4 regions of the Desulfovibrio intestinalis genome follow, and region 1 is predicted to be linked to each of the others. Evidence: predicted binding sites of a transcription regulator. Region 1 holds the regulator's gene; each other region holds the start of a gene.
What was found. Region 1 encodes sigma-54, which starts transcription at its own class of promoters, with help from an activator protein. Its sites were predicted from a motif close to CTGGCACGGNNNNTGCTT; they were not measured.
Positions count from the first base shown of each region.

Region 2: a site for sigma-54 is predicted at 925-942, ahead of ispD (2-C-methyl-D-erythritol 4-phosphate cytidylyltransferase). Genes of this name have one in related genera too.
Region 3: a site for sigma-54 is predicted at 1,181-1,198, ahead of HNQ38_RS10035 (UxaA family hydrolase). Genes of this name have one in related genera too.
Region 4: a site for sigma-54 is predicted at 1,159-1,176, ahead of HNQ38_RS06675 (SHOCT domain-containing protein). Genes of this name have one in related genera too.

Region 1 covers NZ_JACHGO010000005.1:98,568-100,768, forward strand. The annotation lists gene hpf (ribosome hibernation-promoting factor, HPF/YfiA family) at 1-511, opposite strand, end outside; gene rpoN (RNA polymerase factor sigma-54) at 666-2,090, opposite strand.
Region 2 covers NZ_JACHGO010000001.1:597,473-599,673, reverse strand. The annotation lists gene HNQ38_RS02605 (zinc ribbon domain-containing protein) at 1-592, shown strand, start outside; RNA gene rnpB (RNase P RNA component class A) at 689-1,048, shown strand; gene ispD (2-C-methyl-D-erythritol 4-phosphate cytidylyltransferase) at 1,072-2,201, shown strand, end outside.
Region 3 covers NZ_JACHGO010000006.1:7,055-9,255, reverse strand. The annotation lists gene HNQ38_RS10040 (UxaA family hydrolase) at 1-711, opposite strand, end outside; gene HNQ38_RS10035 (UxaA family hydrolase) at 716-1,000, opposite strand; gene HNQ38_RS10030 (sigma-54-dependent Fis family transcriptional regulator) at 1,368-2,201, shown strand, end outside.
Region 4 covers NZ_JACHGO010000003.1:341,136-343,336, forward strand. The annotation lists gene HNQ38_RS06665 (hypothetical protein) at 1-307, opposite strand, end outside; gene HNQ38_RS06670 (hypothetical protein) at 566-772, opposite strand; gene HNQ38_RS06675 (SHOCT domain-containing protein) at 836-1,066, opposite strand; gene HNQ38_RS06680 (ATP-binding protein) at 1,372-2,201, shown strand, end outside.

The sequences.
Region 1 (2,201 bases):
TGCTTGTGCGCGTGCGGTATACCACATTGATGCGGCCATTTTCTGCGTTAAAGAAGACCAGAAACTCGCTGCCAATGGAGTCAAGCTGCATAAGCGCCTCATCAAGGTGCAGCGGCTTGGTTGCCAGACGATCTGTGCCTTCCACAGGCAGTGCAACATCAGTTTCTGCGTCAATGTTGTAGGTGAAGACATCCACATCAGCACTGCGTGCCTTGCGGCGCTGCGTCTTCACTCGCGAAACCTGACGCTTGATCTGCGCTTCAACCTTGTCGGTCACAAGGTCAATAGCGGCATACATGTCTGAGGTTTGTTCTGTGGCATTGATATGCAGTCCTTCACCGACGACAGTAACCTCGCAACGGTGGCGGAATTTGTCCACAGTCAACACAACACTTACTTCAAGACCGGAAGATTTGCCAAAAAACCGCCCCAGCTTTTCAATGCGGCGGCGGGCATATTTCTTAAGGTGGTCGGAGGCTTCAAAGTTTTTGAAGGCGAAAGAGATGTTCATATAATCCTCCTTATTATGGCAGTTCTCCATGCGGAGAACCAGGAACCCGCCCTTGAGGGACGGTGAAAATCCGGCAAAAGGCCCGGTTTTTCGCAATTTTTGTCTTTCCTTCGTGGGCAGTCTGATTCAGCTTCTGCCACAGGCGATCAAAAAACTAAAAATGTTCCTTTCGTCTGGAAGAGGACGGAATATCAAGAGCGGTGCGGTACTTTGCCACAGTACGCCGTGCGATGTTGACCTTGAGGTGGTCCTTCAGCATTTCGCCAATGCGTTCATCGCTCAGGGGAGACTTGGTGTCTTCATCGGCGATGAATTTTTTTATAAGCGCCTTGACACTTTCGGAACCCACCTGACTTCCGTCATCCAGCTCCAAACCGCTATTGAAGAAAAATTTCAGCTCAAAAATACCGTGGGGCGTGGCCACATATTTGTTGGTCGTAATTCTGCTGACAGTCGACTCATGCATACTGATGTCGTCTGCAATGTCCTTGAGGATGAGAGGAGCAAGGCGCGATACACCAACTTCAAAAAAAGCTTGCTGATGCCTGACAATGCTTTCCATTACCTTGTACAGAGTGCGTTGGCGCTGATAAAGACTCTTGATGAGCCAGCTGGCCGAGCGCATCTTTTCCGTACAGTATTCCTTTTCTTTGTCTGAGGCTCCCTTCATGTCCATTTGGTTCATGTTGGAAAGCTGCAGTTGTGGCAAGCCATCTTCGTTGAGCAGTATGACAAATTCGTCACCCATCTTGTACACAAAGACGTCTGGGCTGACGTAGGTTGGCTCTCCGCCTCCAAAGCTGGCCCCTGGAAGGGGGTCAAGACTTTGAATAATATCCAGATACTCCTTGAGTTCCTCCATATCCAGTTTGAATTTACGCAGCAACGGCTTATAGCGCTTGCCTTCAAGGTCTTCCAGGTGAGAGCGTATCAGTTCAAGCAGTATGGGATCGCGGTCGTATTTCAGGCTTTTTATTTGCACCAGCAGGCATTCACGCGCGTCACGCGCTGCAACGCCCACGGGATCAAACAGCTGCACTTTTTCAAGCACTGTCAAAACGTCAGAAGGGTCCGACTCGGTCATCTGTGCAATTTCATCTATGCTGGCGTGCAGATAGCCTGCGGAAGAAAGATTGCCAATAATGACTTCGCCAATATCTTTTTGCGCGTCAGAGAGCGAAGAAAGGCGCAGTTGCCAAAGCAGGTGCCCTTCAAGGGTCGGTTTGGCTGAGTAGCGCGCCTCTAGAGGAGAAATGTCTTCAGCAACTTCAAATTCACGAGGCTGCACAAGGCGGGGAGTGCTGGCGAATTCGCCAAGATAGTCTTCCCAGTCGGCGTCCTTGGCCAAATCCTGGTCGTATACTTCTTCAGTGGCCTTTTCCCGTCGGTCTTCAGCTGGTTCAGCTGAGCCGTCATCGCCCTGGGATTCTTCCAGAAATGGGTTGTCCAGCATTTCTTGCTGCACAGTCTCCAGAAGCTCCATGCGCGAGAGCTGGAGCAGCTTGATGGCTTGCTGCAATTGCGGGGTCATCACCAGCTGCTGAGCCAGTTTGAGTTGCTGTCGAAGTTCCAGTGCCATGAGCCAGTTCCGCCTTGAATGTCCTCAGGAAAGTTTTTTATTTACAAGTAGTGTGCCATAGTGGCAAAAATTATGCAATAGCCAGAGGTTGCGAGAGCAAAAACATGGTTT
Region 2 (2,201 bases), on a different contig from region 1:
GGAGCAGCAGAAGCGCCTTTCGCTTGAAATTGATGATGATAGCGCCCGTATCAAAAAGAGCAAGAACAAGCTCATGCAGGTTGAGAACACGCGTGAATACCATGCCATGATGCGCGAAATGGACAGCATGGAAAAAGTGAACCGCTCCCGTGAGGAAGAGAAAATGACTCTTCTTGAAGAGCTGCAGTTCCAAAAAGACGCGCTGGCCGAAATTGACCTCACCCATACAGCTATTCAAGCCGAGCTTGAAGTCAAGCGTGACGGCCTTGAAGAAAAGCTGAAGAAAGGCAATGCCGCACTTAGCGAACTCAACGCCAAGCGCGCTCATGTCAGCAAGGCCATTCCCCAGCCTGTCTTCATGCGCTATGAATTCATCCGCGAACGGCTTGAGCACCCCGTGATCGTTGCCGTCAAAGAAGGCATCTGCTCCGGCTGCCACATTTCCGTTCCGCCGCAGTCCTTTATTGAACTGCAGCGCGGCCAGCAGATTTTGAGCTGCCCCAACTGTCAGCGCCTCATTTTCTGGTGCGAGCACTTTAGCGTGACTGATGCGCCGCAATGCGCTCCCAAGATGCAGCCGCTGACTGACTAAAACTTTTGCTCATGAAAATGACCGGGCCGCTCAGTGAATATTGCGCGGCCCGGTCTAGTGCGGCGTCCTTTGCCGCCCATGCAGCTATAGATTGCGGGAGTCGGACAGACCGTCGCCGCGGGTGAAAGCCCGGGGAGGAAAGTCCGGGCTCCACAGGGCAGAACGCTGGATAATACCCAGGGGGGGCGACCCTCGGACAGCGCCACAGAAAGCAAACCGCCCGATTTCGGTCGGGTAAGGGTGAAACGGTGGTGTAAGAGACCACCAGATGCCGCGGTGACGCGGCATGCTCGGCATACCCCGTTCGGAGCAAGACCAAATAGGGAAGGCGGCTGGCCCGGCCACAGCCTTCCGGGTAGGTTGCTTGAGGGTGCGAGTAATCGCACTCCTAGAGGAATGACGGTCACACGCGGGCAACCGTTGTGACAGAACCCGGCTTACAGTCCGACTCCCGCATACTGTCAGCCAAAGGCTCAGCCATGCCTGAATCTTCCATCCCCCCCCCAGGGCAAAGCAAGCCTTGGGCCATTTTACTGGCTGCCGGACAAGGCAGCCGTCTTGCTGCTGCCACAGGCGGCAGCGCCAAGCAGTTTATCTCGTGGCGTGGCGTGCCCCTGTACTGGCATGCAGCAAGAGCCATGAGCCGCAGTGCCACGATTGCCGGCATTGTTTTTGTTTTTCCCCAAATCGACCATAATGCGCATAAAGAGCGCTTGCGCGAGCTTCATGCCGCTGATGACCTGGGGTTGCCGTGGCTCACGGCGACCGGGGGCGAGCTGCGGCAAGATTCCGTATGGAACGGCCTGCGCGAACTGCCTGCTGATGCACGTCATGTTCTTATTCACGATGCGGCGCGTCCATTTGTGACACCTGTTTTGATCCGCAATGTGTGCGAAGCCCTGCAGCAAGGCATCGCCGGAGCCATTCCGGCCCTGCCCGTGACAGACACCATCAAGACTGTTGCTGATGGACTTGTTACTGGCACCCTGCCGCGCCAGACACTTGTGGCAGTTCAGACGCCACAAGGATTTTCTCTTGAACAGCTGCGCCAGGCCCATCTTAACGCCCAGGAAAAAGGATTGGGCGTTACTGACGATGCCTCATTGCTTGAAGCCTTGGGGTACAAGGTACATATAGTCGAAGGTGAGGTTTCCAACGTGAAAATTACCAATCCGGATGACCTGGCCCTTCTGCAGGATGCCCCGGCCCTTCCGCGCCCCTGCACAGGCATGGGTTACGATGTTCATCGGTATGCTCCGGGTCGCCCTATGAAACTTGGTGGAATTCTTATCCCCACGGGCCCTGAAGTTGTGGCCCATTCTGACGGCGATGTTCTTCTTCACGCCCTCACCGATGCGGTGTTGGGTTGCGCAGGGCTAGGCGACATTGGCCAGCATTTTTCTGATAAAGACCCCCGTTTTGACAATATCTCTTCATCTCTATTACTCGATCAGGCTCTCGACATGGCGCGTCAGGCAGGCGTTCGCCTCTGCCATGCCGACCTGACAGTCGTTGCCCAAACGCCGCGCCTGGCACCCTACCGCGAAGAAATCAAAAAAAACATTGCTCGCTTGCTGGCTCTGCCGCAAAGCTGCGTCAACGTTAAAGC
Region 3 (2,201 bases), on a different contig from region 1:
TTCGATATTGCCCTTGGTGGGCTGGGAGTCGCAAAGGTCGTTGGTCTTGTTGTCGTCAACAAGCTTGGCGTAGCGGTCAAAGAAAGCCTTGAACTTGGAGCGCACGTCGTCATTGGCACAGCGGGCCATGACCAGGTGTTCGCCGCCCGTGATTTCGGTGGTTTCACCGAACAGGGTGGTGGCGCCGGCTTCCCACAGTTTGTCGAAAGCGTTGCCAACGGTGGGGTTGGCGGCAATACCGGAAGTGGTGTCGGATTCGCCGCACTTGGTGGAAACCCACAGTTCGTCAAGGCTGCATTCGGTGCGCTGCAGTTCGGTGGCGTAGTGGACAAATTCTTTGGCTTTGAGGGAAGCGGCGCGGATGGTTTCCAGGTCGCCGTGCTGTTCAATGCCGAAGCCCACAACAGGCTTGCCGGTTTTGGCAATGCCGTCAACCACGCGCTGGGTCCACACGGGCTCGATGCCGATAACGACAACGGCGGCCACGTTGGGGTTGCTGCCCGTGCCGATCAGGGTGCGGAAATGCAGGTCAAGGTCTTCACCGAACTGCAGGCGGCCGTAGGCGTGGGGCAGGGCCATGGTGCCCTTGATGTTGTTGGCAACGGCTTCGCAAGCGGCGTTGGAAAGGTCGTCCAAAGGCAGAATGATCACATGGTTACGAATGCCCACGCGGCCATTTTCGCGGCGGTAGCCCATAATTGTCTTATTCATTGGTTTACCACCTCTTGGTTTTGACGTTGTGCACATGCAGGTGCTCGCCACGCTTGATGGGCTTGACCACCTTGCCGATGTCGGTGCCGTATTTGATAACGGTGTCGCCTTCAGCAAGATCCTGAAGGGCAATCTTGTGACCGATCGGAATGTCGCTCAGAGTTTCAAACACCAAGGTGGTGTCGCCGTCCATTACCCAGCCGTTGAGTTGGTCGCCCTTCTTGACGCCTTCAACCACGACCACGCCGACGCTGTCGCCGGGTTCATGCACCACAAAGTGGGTTGTCATACTTGTCTCCTTGGATAGTATGGTAGTAATAAAACGTAAATTGATGTACAAGAGATCTCTAAATTGCATACTTTTTATGCGTAAATGCATTTGCTGTGTAATTAAATACTAGACAAAAATCTTGTATTACACCGCATATACAATTTGATCACTTGTTGTACCCTAGTCTTGACCAGGTATAAGCAAGGTGCATGCCAAAATAGTAGAAAGGTGGGTAATCAGCGCCATATAAGGATTTTTTTTCACAATGTTGATTGGTTGACCAATTAATAATGCCCATTTTGGGTAAAACTGCTTGTATTTGGGCAACGGAATGATTAAATATGGGCAGAGGTGAGTTATGCCCTACGAGATTTCAGCAGACGGTTTGAGTAATCCTTCCCAGACAGTAGGCCAGGTTGTGCATCACCTGGCCCGGCTGGTTGTGGGAAAAATGGACCGTAATGCTTTTTTTCGCATGCTATCTAAACAGCTGCGCGTTTTGTTTCACTATGACCGTTTCTGCATCAATCTTTATGATGCCGAGAGAGAATTTCTCAATCTTTTTACGGCAGCCGACGGCACAGTGGTGGAATCGCTCTCCAACACGCGTATTGCCCAGAACACGGTGGCCGGGCTTGCCATCGCCTCGCGCAAGCCCGTGGTTATCAATGACCTGGCAAACCACGACTTTGGCGACTCTCCCATGCCCCTTTCTACAGTAGGGCTCAACTCCACCATTGCCCTGCCCCTGATTATCAGTGGCGAAGTTATCGGCACGCTGCACGTATCCTTTGTGAAGCCGCCGGAAAACATCGTGCAGATCCTCAATGTTCTTTTGGAATTGAGTCCGGTGCTGTCCAGCTTTCTTTTTGCCGTGCTGTCTGAAGAACGCCTTGAAAAAGCCCGCGCCGCGCACGCTACCCTGCCGCAAGCGCCCGACGTTGACACCACGGGCAGTATCCTGCTGTCGTCCAACCTGCTTGAAACCCCTGACATGCACAGGCTTATGGCCCTGGCCCGCAAGGTGGCCAAGCTGCATATATCGGTAATGATTGTTGGCGAAACGGGCACAGGCAAAAGCATGATGGCCCGCTGGCTGCATCGTCACAGCCCGCGCCGGGGAAGCAACTTTGTGAAGGTCAACTGTCCTTCCCTGCCCCCTACCCTGTTTGAAAGCGAAATGTTTGGCTATGCCAAGGGGGCTTTTACTGGAGCCACC
Region 4 (2,201 bases), on a different contig from region 1:
GGATTTTGGGGTCGTCTGCCTTCACACCCTGATAAAGAAGGGCATTGATTTCAGCCTGTTTGCCATACTTCTGCTGGAACAGAGGCTGCATCTTGGGGCCAAATTCCTGATGGATAGCCTGCATGGCGTTCATCTGCTCAGTGGTCATATTCATGTGCGGTCCCATGTGGGGGCCCATCTGGGAACCCATCTGGCCGCCCATCGGTCCCATGGGGGCTTGATCCTGGGCGCTGGCGATGCCAGCGGTGCCGAGCAGGGCTACAAGGGCGAGGGCCGCGGAGGTGGAAGCAAGTTTGGATCTTTTCATGGTGATGTCCTTTATGGGTTTCGGCAGAGGCCGAAGTTTTTTTGTTTGCGTTGAGGGCGTTGCCGCCATCAGGCGTCGTTACTGTGTCTGCAAGTGGGTAATATCGGGGGCCGTATATGCCGTTTCTGCCTTGCCAGCCCGACCCCCTAAGGCCGCTGCAGCCGGACAGTGACGCCGCTGTTGTGTGTATCTGCCAAGAACTTTTTTAAGGCGTCTCATGTGTTGTCCTTGGTTTTGCAGGGCGTCTGCAGCCGGGGCTTACCAGCCCATGTGATTTCCGCCGTGGGGTCCGTGGGGGCCGTGGGAGCCATTACCACCGTTGCCGTTGCCGTTGCCGCACCAGGGAGAGGCAGTTCCGGTGCTTGCGGCATTTTGGGCCTGGGCGGGCAGAGCGGTGAGGGCCAGGGCGAACACAAAGGCCAGGGATGCAATAAGCAGGGAAGGCTTGAGGGTAGAGGTTTTCATTACAGTCTCCTTTGTTCTATCTATATGTTAGGTGGTCTTGACCATTTCCAGTTGTCAGGAGGGTCAGATCACGTTTTTGAGCTTTTCGTATTCTTCCTGCGTTATTTCGCCGGAAGCAAGGCGGTGTTTCAAAATGTTCAGTGTATCCCGGCGGTCAAAGTTACAGGGTTTGCGGCTGAAAAGTCGGCATACAAAGTAAATAGCCAGAGCCAGTACCGCGACCGCAATAAGCATTCCTATCCAACCGCCGCCCCATCCGAATCCGAAGAAATCCATAAAATTGCAAGTATGCATATATCCTCCCGGTGAGGTCGGGCGCGCCCTGCATCCGGGCTGGGTGGCGCTGTCACCTGTTTGCGCGTTTTCGCGCTCTCTTGCCCCCTATAAGGCAAAGCGCGTGCCAAAGTTGTTCATTTTTTATAAATTAATGTTATATAAGGTTTTATTTTTATATGACACTATGAGGGCGTTATGTTGGAAAACGTAATTTGTCCGTTTTTTACCCAGGTTGCATTTCCTGTGTCCTATTTTTACCATCGGGCTTGACCCTCTGGGTAAAAAATACATAATACAGTCATCCCACTTCGTAAGGACGGCCCATGAAAAGCAGATTTTCGAGAGTATTTTCCGCCAGAGGATTAAGAGCCCTGCATTTGGGGCTTTCTCCCTGGATGGTTGTGGGCATGGCGATCATTCTTGGTCTGGCCATTTCAGCCCTGGCCGTGCGCAGCAACCAGCGCGGCAAAACCTATATGATACAGAACCTCATGGACCGGGCCGAGGCCCTTATATGGGCTCTGGAGGCTGGCGCCCGCACTGGCCTGTGCACGCCCCTGGGCACCCCGGACGGCTTGCAGTCACTGCTGACAGAAACAGCCAAACAGCCCGGCATTGTTTTTATGGCTGTGGCCGACAATGCAGGAGAAATACAGGCATACAGCGTGCCCTTGCGCATTCGCGAAAGAAACAGGGCCGGTGTCGACGCGCTTATACCGGGGCAAGGAGGCTCTGGCGGCAGCGGAACCAGCGCGCAGGTGCAGCAAGGTGAAAAGGCTCTGGCACTCATTATGCCTACCGGAGTGCAGGTGACGGAAAAGCCCGCGTGGCGTTTGCGTCAGTGGGGGGACAGAAAAGTTTTTGAGGTTTACCGGGCTTTTGTGCCTCTGGAAGACGACCGTCCCATTCCCATGCCCATGCCCATGCGTGGGCACGGACAGCATATGGGCCGAAACCGGGGGATGATGGGAACAGATATGCCGCACGGGCCCATGTCGCCCAGAAGAATGGACCCCTCGGAGCAGGCACAGCCAATGGGTGAAAATATGTATGGCGGCATGGGCGGTTTTCCGCCTGGTGTCAGACCGGGAGGCGGCGCTGAAGTCGCAGGGGGAGCCAGCGTATGGAGGCCTGCCCCTCTGCAGCCGGGGCA